DNA from 3 places in the Lysinibacillus sp. genome. Region 2 is predicted to be linked to each of the others. Evidence: riboswitches for the same ligand, from Rfam matches in the RefSeq annotation. Region 2 holds a riboswitch; each other region holds the start of a gene.
What was found. A riboswitch is a leader RNA that binds a small molecule or an ion and turns the genes downstream of it on or off. The one in region 2 is predicted to bind S-adenosylmethionine.

Region 1 (3,269 bases), on a different contig from region 2:
GACCAACCGACGCCACCTCACATCATTCAAGCTTTACAGGAAGCAGCAGACAATCCTCAAAATCACAAATATTCGCCGTTTCGTGGTATCGCCGAATTACGCCAGGCAGCTGCCAATTTTTACAAACGGGAATATAATGTTGATATAAATCCCGACACGGAGGTAGCAATTCTTGGCGGAACAAAAATAGGTCTTGTTGAGCTACCTCTAGCCGTATTAAACCCTGGTGATACCATGCTATTACCGGACCCAGGCTATCCAGACTACTTATCAGGTGTAGTATTAGGTGATGTAAATTTTGAGGTTATGCCACTTTTTGCTGAAAATAATTTCTTACCTGATTATCATGCATTACCTAATGAAGTGAAAGAAAAAGCCAAGCTACTTTATTTAAATTACCCGAATAACCCTACAGGTGGTACAGCAACACTGGCATTTTTCGAAGAGACTGTTCGCTTTGCCAAGGAACATAATATTATCGTATCACATGATTTTGCTTATGGGGCAATAGGATTTGATGGCAATAAACCTATTAGCTTCCTACAGGCAGAGGGTGCAAAAGACATTGGTATTGAAATGTATACACTATCGAAAACCTTTAATATGGCTGGCTGGCGTATAGGCTTCGCCGTTGGTAACGCCGATATTATTGCGGCTATTAATCTCGTTCAAGATCATTTGTTTTGTAGTCAATTCCCTGCAATTCAGCAAGCAGCAGCAGTGGCACTAACAGCCTCTCAAGAATGTGCAGATGAACTAAGGGCTACTTATGAACGTCGTCGAAATGTATTAATTGAAGAAGCTCAAAGAATTGGCTGGCAAGTTACGGCTCCGAAGGGCTCCTTTTTTGCTTGGCTTCCTGTACCTGTAGGCTACACTAGTGAACAATTTGCTGATTTATTGCTAGAAAAAGCTGATATTGCAGTAGCCGCAGGCAATGGCTTCGGTCAATATGGCGAAGGGTATATACGTGTTGGCTTACTTGTCAGCGAGGAACGCTTACGTGAAGCCATTCACAGAATTGAACAATTACAATTATTTACCGCTTAATACTACTATGTCCTGTAGCATACATTCTCTACAGGGCATGCTATTTTTCGATTTTTCTTGGTAGCTCTAAACCTTGCTCTAGCGGATAAAATTGTATATGTCCTGTTTCTTCATCCAATCTACGAATATGCTGAACGCCTTGAATCTCAGCCAGTACAATGTCCGCTGTAATAACGGGATTTCTACCTTTCAGAAAGTGTCCCCCTGATACTACACCCCATTGATCACTCATCGAACCATGGAAATGTGTTTCATATCCTCCATCTCGTTTACAGACAACACCAGATCCTTGAATAAATTCGAGTGGTCCCTCTTTTTCAATGACTTCACTAAAACGGACTTTAATGTGCGATGTTTCATCAGGTACTAAATAAACAAAGCTACTTTTTTGGAAGCTCCCAATACAACTTACAATTGTAGCAGACTCTATATGATTCTCCTCACAGAGCGCCTCAATTCCTTCCATGATGTCTGTTCCCATTAGAATACGAGCACTAATAACCTTGCCAAATGAACCAATTCCATAATTTACTCTTACAGACATTGTTCTCCCTCTTTCATAACAAAAAATTATAATAATATAAAAAATTTTAAAAATATTTATTGACTTACTATACCCCATAAATTATATTAGTTCTATCGGAATTACAAAAAAATATTATAAATCTCTTATCAAGAGTAGCTGAGGGACTGGCCCTATGAAGCTCGGCAACCTCCTTTTTAAAAGGAAGGTGCTAAATCCTGCAAACGAATTTCGTTTGATAGATAAGAGAGGACATCTTTTTCATGAGCCTCTCTTAGTTTGTAAGAGAGTTTTTTTATTTTCAAAAAACCGATAAAAACATTTTGGAGGTCATTTTCATGAAAAAGAAAAATAAATTTTTAGTAGGTTTAGCAAGTCTTACATTAGTAGCAGCTCTAGCCGGTTGTGGCTCTAAAGAAGATAGTAAAGGTCAAGCTGAGGCAATCGATGAAAATAAAATCGTCGTTGGTGTCACTTCTGGCCCACACGAGCAAATTGCAGAAGTAGCAGCTAAAGTAGCAAAAGAAAAAGGCTTAGAAGTTGAGCTAAAGTCGTTTTCTGATTATGTTTTACCAAATACATCGTTAGCTGAAGGCGATCTCGATGCAAACAGCTACCAACATGAGCCTTTCTTGGACACATTTAATAAAGATCACGATACAGATTTAGTACCAGTAGGCAAAACTATTTTAAATCCAATGGGTATTTACTCTGAAAAATATAAATCATTTGATGATATTCCTGATGGTGCCACATTTGGCTTACCGAACGACCCAACAAATGGGGCCCGTGCCCTCTTTGTTTTACAAGAAGCTGGCTATATTAAGCTAAAGGATGGTGCAGACTTAACAGCCTCTATCCGTGACGTTGAAGAAAATAAAAAGAATTTACAGTTCATTGAACTAGAGGCGGCTCAAATTCCTAAACAGCTTAGTGAAGTAGATGTAGCAGCCATTAATACAAACTTCGCACTAGAAGCCGGCATTAATCCTAAAGAAGACTCTATTCTATTAGAATCTACTGACTCACCATACGTGAATTACATTGTAGTACGTGCTGAAAATGAAAACGACCCAACCATTAAAAAGTTTGTTGAGGCTTACCAATCTGAGGAAGTACGTCAATTCATTGAAGAAGAATTCAAAGGTTCTGTGATTCCTAGCTGGTAATATGCTTCTATTAGCAGAAGAATCTGCTGTATTCCTCATGAGAAAACGAGCAGATTCTCACTTTTAGAAGGACGAGAAAGGAGCAATATCGTATGATTCAATTACAAAATATATCGAAAGAATTTAAGACGAAAAAAGGGATCATTAAAGCTGTGGATGGAATCAATCTTCATGTGAAAAAGGGACAAATTCATGGGGTTATCGGCTATAGTGGTGCTGGTAAAAGTACACTTATTCGATGTGTCAATTTACTGGAACGTCCTACTTCGGGAAAAGTACTGATAGACAATGTGGACATTACAGCCCTTTCGCTAAATGAATTACGTCAAACACGACAAAAAATAGGAATGATTTTCCAACATTTTAATCTATTAAAAACTGCAACAGTTTACAACAATATTGCTGTGCCTTTAAAACTACTAGGCTATAACGACAAGGAAGTAAAAAACCGTGTAGCAAAATACGCCGAAATTGTAGGATTAACAGAGAAACTGGATAGCTATCCTAATCAACTTTCTGGTGGGCAA
Region 2 (3,269 bases):
TTACTTCTGCACAGTTTTTTTGTTGTGAAAAATTGGATCTTCGTATATTATTTACTTAACGGTCGGTAAAAAAGGAGGCCCTTATGGGAAATAGAGAACAAACCTTTCAAAAAATTTTAGAAGTTGCCTATGTGATGTTTGCAGAAAAAGGATTTGAGAAAACGAGCTTAGCTATGATTGCAGCAGAGGTCGGCATATCAAAACCAGCCATTTATTACTATTTTCAATCAAAGGATCAATTAATTTCTTTTTTGTTTGAGGAACTTTATAAAGAAATTCAATATGATATCGTTGTTGATTACAAGGAGCTATCTCCAAGCAATTTCATTGAGAAATTACTGAAGATTGGCTATAAGTCAATTGATGAACAGGACAAAGATCCTTATTTTAATAAAATATTTAGTCAGTATTTGTTATTAGCCGCTCGCGACGACCACTACATGCAACAGTTATTAGAGCTTCAATCAGATTATTTAGCAAGATTTTATGATATTTTACAATACGCAGTGCAACTAGAAGTGCTAGATGAAAATGCCAACATAGAAGCGAAAGCCCACATGTTAGCCATGCTCTATGATAATATTGGCAATTTTATGTTAACTGGTAGTCAATTGAACTATAAGGCTATTTGGAGGGAGGCAGTACATAGCGTCATTCAAGGGGGAAAAGATGAATAAGCAACTTGGTCATCGTCGTATTGAGGGCTTAGATTTTGCTAGAGCATTAGCAATGTTAGGTATGTTTATTGTAAACTTTGGCGTTATTTCAGGTTCAACTGCCAATGGTTCACAATGGCTCATTCAATTGCAAAGTCTTTTTGAGGGGCGCGCCTCTGCACTATTTGTCATTCTAGCAGGAATAGGGACTGCGCTGATGACGCGGAAAGCAAGGGAAGCAAAGGACCCAATTCTTATTCGCCAAAGTAAGTTAACTTTATGGAAGCGAGCTCTTTTTTTGTTTGTTGTTGGGATGGTTTTATATGTGGTCGGATGGACGGGAGATATTTTACATTATTACGGTGTTTATATGTTTCTTGCAGCTTTGTTGATAGCAACTTCAAAGAAAACCATGCTTTTTACAATTAGTGCGGTGATAATCGTTTCCCAATGGCTACAAATCCAATTCAATTATCTAGTTGGGTGGCATCCAAAATATATTTTATTAGAGTATATAGATTTTTGGACGGTAGAAGGTTTTATGAGAAATTTACTGTTTAATGGCTACCATCCCGTTTTTCCATGGATATCTTTTTTTCTCATTGGGATGATTGTAGGTACCTTAGATTTAACCAATAGGGCATTAAGAAAGAAATTAGTTACCGCAGGTATCTTGTTAGGAGTGATTATAGAAATTTTTTCAAAGGTGATTATTCACTTCTCGACAAAATATTTCTTAGATCATGATAGTGCGTTGTATTTATTTGATACGGGACCGATTCCACCAAATATAATGTATGTTCTATCAAATTCGGCTTCGGCTATTGTGATAATAGTAGGTTGTATGTATTTTGTAGAAACTTTCAAAAATAAAGTAATAGAAGCAATCATTAAAACGGGTCAATTGTCCTTAACACACTATGTTGGCCATGTCTTTATTGGCATCACTGTGTTAGAAGTTTTCGATTTATCGAATAATCTAACAGTCGTTTTTTCAATGCTCTATGCATGTTGTTATTTTTTAGGCTGTGTGTTTTTTTCGATATGGTGGAGGACTATCCATCAACGAGGTCCACTTGAACTCATTTTGAGAAAATGGTCCAATTAAAAAGTTTGAGAGTAGTCATCTATTTACTACTGATTTGGCATAAAATACATTTATATCGACTCATACAAATGTAGAAGATTGATATTACAAAGTATTCAGCTAGGTTTTCTAATATTTTATATTGACATTCGTATAGTAGAATTATAGAATTATTGTCAAGAAACGCAGTACTCTTATCAAGAGAGGTGGAGGGACTTGGCCCAACGAAGCCTCGGCAACCGAAAAGTTAGGTGCCAAATCCAACAGATGGTATCTGAGAGATAGGAGGGGCTATCAATCAGTTTGATGCGTTGGCCTCTTTTGTACAACAAGAATGAAAAAGAAGGGGTGTATCGTATGGCTCAATCAGTAAAGGTAGATGATAAAAAATTAGAGGCAATTGCCAAGGCAATTCAAAATCTTGAATTTGGTGAAGTGCATATTACGATCCAAGATGGTGTTATTGTGCAAATTAATAGGCTTGAAAAACAGAGATTTCCGCAGAAAAAATAACATTGATTTCAGTTGAACGATGTCAAAAGGCCACCAATAAGCATGAAGGATTTCCTTTGCTTACAAGTGGCCCTTTTTTTGTCTAAAAAATTAACTATAAAAGCTTTTTGGTATTTGCCCAATATGACGGCGATGGTATAGTAACGGTTCTTTTTGCCCGTTTGTAATGTCTTGCACATGCCCAATAAAAATGGTATGGTCGCCAGCATCTATTTGCTGAAACGTTTTACATTGTAAAATAGCTGCTGTATCATGTAAAATCGGTAGACCTAAAGATGAAGTGGACCACTGTGCCTGTGCAAAACGATCAGGGATTTTACTGGCAAATAGTGTACATAAATGTTCTTGGTCGCTTGCTAAAATATTGACCGCGAAATGAGAAGCATTCGTAAAATAAGAATGAAGCTGAGAATTTTTATCGAGTGACCACAAAATAAGGAGCGGGTCGATTGAAACAGATGCAAAGGAATTGACGGTTAAGCCTATAGGTTTTGTTTCATGACTTGTTGTGACAACTGTAACGCCTGTAGGGTAATTACCTAATGCCAATTTAAAAGCAGCTACTTGATCTGTCATTCAAATATCACCTCTTTATTAATATAAATTAGTTCACGGAGTAAGTAGGTAAAATGAACTTTTTTTTCATATCCTACTAGTAACTCCTTTTCTTGAGTAAATTTTAAACCAATTAAACATACAGGTAAAGGTAATGGGGAAAGAAAGGGGAATTGCCATGACTTTATATTTTGATCACCTGGTTCACCAAGTGGAATCACCAGAAAATATAAAGGTTTTCTTCAATAAACGAAATGTCCACACAGTGAATGGTGGGCAGCACACGATGTGGGGGACTTATAATACGTTAAGCTACTTTGGCTTAAGCTATATTGAACAAATTGCTATCTATGATCGTGATTTATTTGAGCAGGCGGCACAATACCCATATTCCTTACATTATACGTTTAAACGTGATCAAGAGCGCCAAGGATTTTCACGAATAGCCTTGCGTACCA
Region 3 (3,269 bases), on a different contig from region 2:
TCAAACAGTAGCAAATACAGAGCATATTTCGAAGGCGGCTCAACAGTTAAATATTGCACAGCCATCCTTAAGTTTGACTATAAAACGTCTGGAGGATGAACTAGGCACAAAATTATTTCATAGAAAAGGAAGAAATATTGAATTAAGTGCTGCAGGACAGATTATGCTCAAGCATGTTAATAAGGTATTTATCGAACTAGAAAATGCAAAAATGGATATTCAATCACTTGATGAAATCAATGCTCGTACAGTTAAAATAGCCATATCAAATACCCGATTTCTCGTTGGACTAATTAGTCAATATATTAATGATTTTCCTCATGCCAAAATTCAACAGGGAATTGAGACAAGGGATGATATACGTATAAATTTAAAGAAAGGGGATATTGATCTGGGCATAGCTGGCCCTCCAATCATTGATGAAGAAATTGAAACCTGTGTGCTTGTGGCAGAGGATGTAGTACTTGTGTTGCCTTCTAATCACCCATTGGCTGGTCAATCAGAGGTTTCTCTAGCTAAGTTTGCAAATGAATCCTTTATTTCCTTAGCCAACAATGCAGAATATAGCCGTTTTACAACGTCACTTTGTGAAAGAGCGGGATTTATGCCTATCAAAAACTATGAAGTAGATTCAACCCTCCTGGCAGAAATTATCCAGCTGGAACAGGGTGTAGCCTTGTTGCCCATATCGGTTTGTAGAAAGTTCAATTTACATTATGTAAAAATAGCTAATATGCATCCAACGTATACAGTAGGTCTGTCCTGGGTAAAAAATTCCATCTCGTCAGCTGCCGTTCAACAGTTACGGGACTTTATTATTACTTACTTTAAAGAAAATAATGAGCACTACAAAATTTAATACCTTTGAAACGGGTTCCTGAAATGCTCGAAAAAACATAAAAATTCCCTAAAATTTTGTTGGAAAATATTTTAACTTGTTCATTGCCTCAACTTAGCGTAGTATTATAACGAATCAAAACTAAGTAAGTTAGTAAGATTCACTTTCACAATAAAACCAGGCGTTCTTCTTAGAAGAGCACCTGGTTTTTTGTTAGTTGCACAATAAGCGACCTGGGATTATATTCTATTATTTAGCAGGCAAATACCCGCGGAGCAAGGCTGAATACCCGCGGAGCAAGGCTGAATACCCGCGGAGCAAGGTGAAATACCCGCGGAGCAAGGCTGAATACCCGCGAAGCAAGGTTGAATACCCGCGAAGCAAGGCGAAATACCCGCGGAGCAAGGCTGAATACCCGCGGAGTAAGGTGAAATACCCGCGAAGCAGGATGAATACCCGAGGAGCAAGATGGAATATCCGCTATCGGCGTTATTCAGTAATACACAAAATCAGCTACAATAAGCAGATTTCTTCTAAGATTAATCGGAAAATCTATGTACGTATAGAAGTTAAAGAAAAAACTTGTTGCAAATATTAATTTTTTATTTTAATCTTTTAATATTGTGTCAAAAAAATAATATTTTTTCTTCTTATCAAGAGAGATGGAGGGACTGGCCCGATGAAATCTCGGCAGCGGAACTTAGTCATTAAGTTACTGTGCCAAATCCAGCAAGAAATGACTTGATAGATAAGAGGTGTATTTTCAATATAAGGCCTCTTCTTGTTCATTCAAGATGAGGCCTTTTTTTATGGAAAAAGGCTGATTTTAATTTTTTTGGAGGTAAAACAGTGAAGAAAGAGAATCCATGGGCGCTGATCCCATTTGTTGTTTTTATGATATTATTTATTGGTTCTGGGGTTATTACAGGTGATTTTTATGCCTTTCCTGTCATTGTTGCTATCACCATTGCAGGTGCTGTGGCTCTAGCCATGAATCGAAAAGAATCGTTTACGAAAAAAGTTGATATTTTTTGTCAAGGTGCAGGGAATTTAAATGTCATGATGATGGTTATTATTTTTCTCTTGGCTGGGGCCTTTTCAGAGGTTGCAAAAGGTATGGGGGCAGTAGATTCCACTGTTAACTTTGCTTTATCGGTCGTTCCGCAAAACTTACTGGTTGTGGGCTTGTTCATCATTGCCTGTTTTATTTCCCTCTCAATGGGTACATCCGTGGGAACGATTGTTGCATTAGCTCCAATAGGCGTTGGAATAAGTGATCTTACAGACCTTTCTATTGCTTTAGTGATGGCGGCTGTTGTTGGTGGCTCAATGTTTGGTGATAATTTATCCTTTATTTCAGATACAACCATTACTGCCGTACGTTCACAAGGCGCACAAATGAAGGATAAGTTTAAGGTTAATTTTTGGATTGTATTGCCAGCAGCGATTGTAACGAGCATTATTTTAGCAATCATTTCAATGGGTGAAACAGCACAAGTGGCGCATGTAAGCTATAATTGGGTTAAAATTGTACCATATGTTTTAGTGATCATTTTAGCGTTATCTGGGATGAATGTTTTCCTTGTGCTGGCACTAGGGATTGTCCTTGCAGGTGCTGTTGGCTTAGTAGATGGTAGCTATCACTTGATGAGCCTTCTGCAAACGATTGGAGAAGGCATGTCCGGTATGTATGAAATCGCCTTTCTTGCCATATTAATAGCTGGAATGGTAGAGGTTATTAAGTTTAACGGAGGCATTGACTTTTTGCTGCACCTTGCGACAAGTAGAATTAAATCGAAAAAGGGTGCTGAATTCGGCATTGCTAGCCTTGTGGGTTTAACGAATTTATCTACTGCTAATAATACAATTGCGATATTAATTGCTGGGCCACTTGCTAAAAATATTGCTGAACAATATGACATTGAGCCAAGAAAATCCGCAAGTATATTAGATATTTTCTCCTGTACAGTCCAAGGGCTTCTGCCGTATGGGGCTCAATTCCTTGCTGCCGCAAGCGTGGCCAAAATATCACCAGTAAGTATGCTGCAATACTCGATCTATCCCATTCTTATTGGTATTTGCGGAATGATAGCTATTTCTATCGGATACCCTTCAAAAAAGAAAGCCTAAAGCTCAAATAAGACCAGCAAAGCAAAATTTTAGCTTAGCTGGTCTTTTTCATCTCTTAAAGTAATGGTTTAGATTTAGAAGGATTACTTTCTTGCCTGTATTAGTGTAAACCAGTTGTTTCCGTTTAATGTTCCAGAAACGTTGTATACTGGCTGATAGAAACCTTTTGTGTCATACATATACGTTAGCTCGATTAATTCAATTTCAAGCTGATCGTCTTTTTTTAGAACCAGCTCTTCTTCTGTAACGAGTGCATTATACTTTATTTGAGGAAATTCTCCATTCTTTATTTGCTCATATA

Region 1: another riboswitch for S-adenosylmethionine. It lies ahead of RT445_RS00330 (MetQ/NlpA family ABC transporter substrate-binding protein); the one in region 2 lies ahead of RT445_RS12065 (YezD family protein).
Region 3: another riboswitch for S-adenosylmethionine. It lies ahead of RT445_RS13930 (Na+/H+ antiporter NhaC family protein); the one in region 2 lies ahead of RT445_RS12065 (YezD family protein).

The regions. Positions count from the first base shown of each region.
Region 1 is NZ_DAMDAY010000001.1:73,697-76,965, reverse strand. Features, by position in the region: gene RT445_RS00340 (pyridoxal phosphate-dependent aminotransferase) at 1-1,050, shown strand, start outside; gene RT445_RS00335 (PPC domain-containing DNA-binding protein) at 1,091-1,594, opposite strand; SAM riboswitch class I at 1,717-1,822, shown strand; gene RT445_RS00330 (MetQ/NlpA family ABC transporter substrate-binding protein) at 1,912-2,742, shown strand; gene RT445_RS00325 (methionine ABC transporter ATP-binding protein) at 2,835-3,269, shown strand, end outside.
Region 2 is NZ_DAMDAY010000050.1:7,906-11,174, forward strand. Features, by position in the region: gene RT445_RS12055 (TetR/AcrR family transcriptional regulator) at 84-677, shown strand; gene RT445_RS12060 (DUF418 domain-containing protein) at 670-1,764, shown strand; SAM riboswitch class I at 1,935-2,031, shown strand; gene RT445_RS12065 (YezD family protein) at 2,101-2,256, shown strand; gene RT445_RS12070 (flavin reductase family protein) at 2,347-2,832, opposite strand; gene RT445_RS12075 (VOC family protein) at 2,990-3,269, shown strand, end outside.
Region 3 is NZ_DAMDAY010000064.1:3,411-6,679, reverse strand. Features, by position in the region: gene RT445_RS13935 (LysR family transcriptional regulator) at 1-859, shown strand, start outside; SAM riboswitch class I at 1,486-1,593, shown strand; gene RT445_RS13930 (Na+/H+ antiporter NhaC family protein) at 1,733-2,968, shown strand; gene RT445_RS13925 (VanZ family protein) at 3,052-3,269, opposite strand, start outside.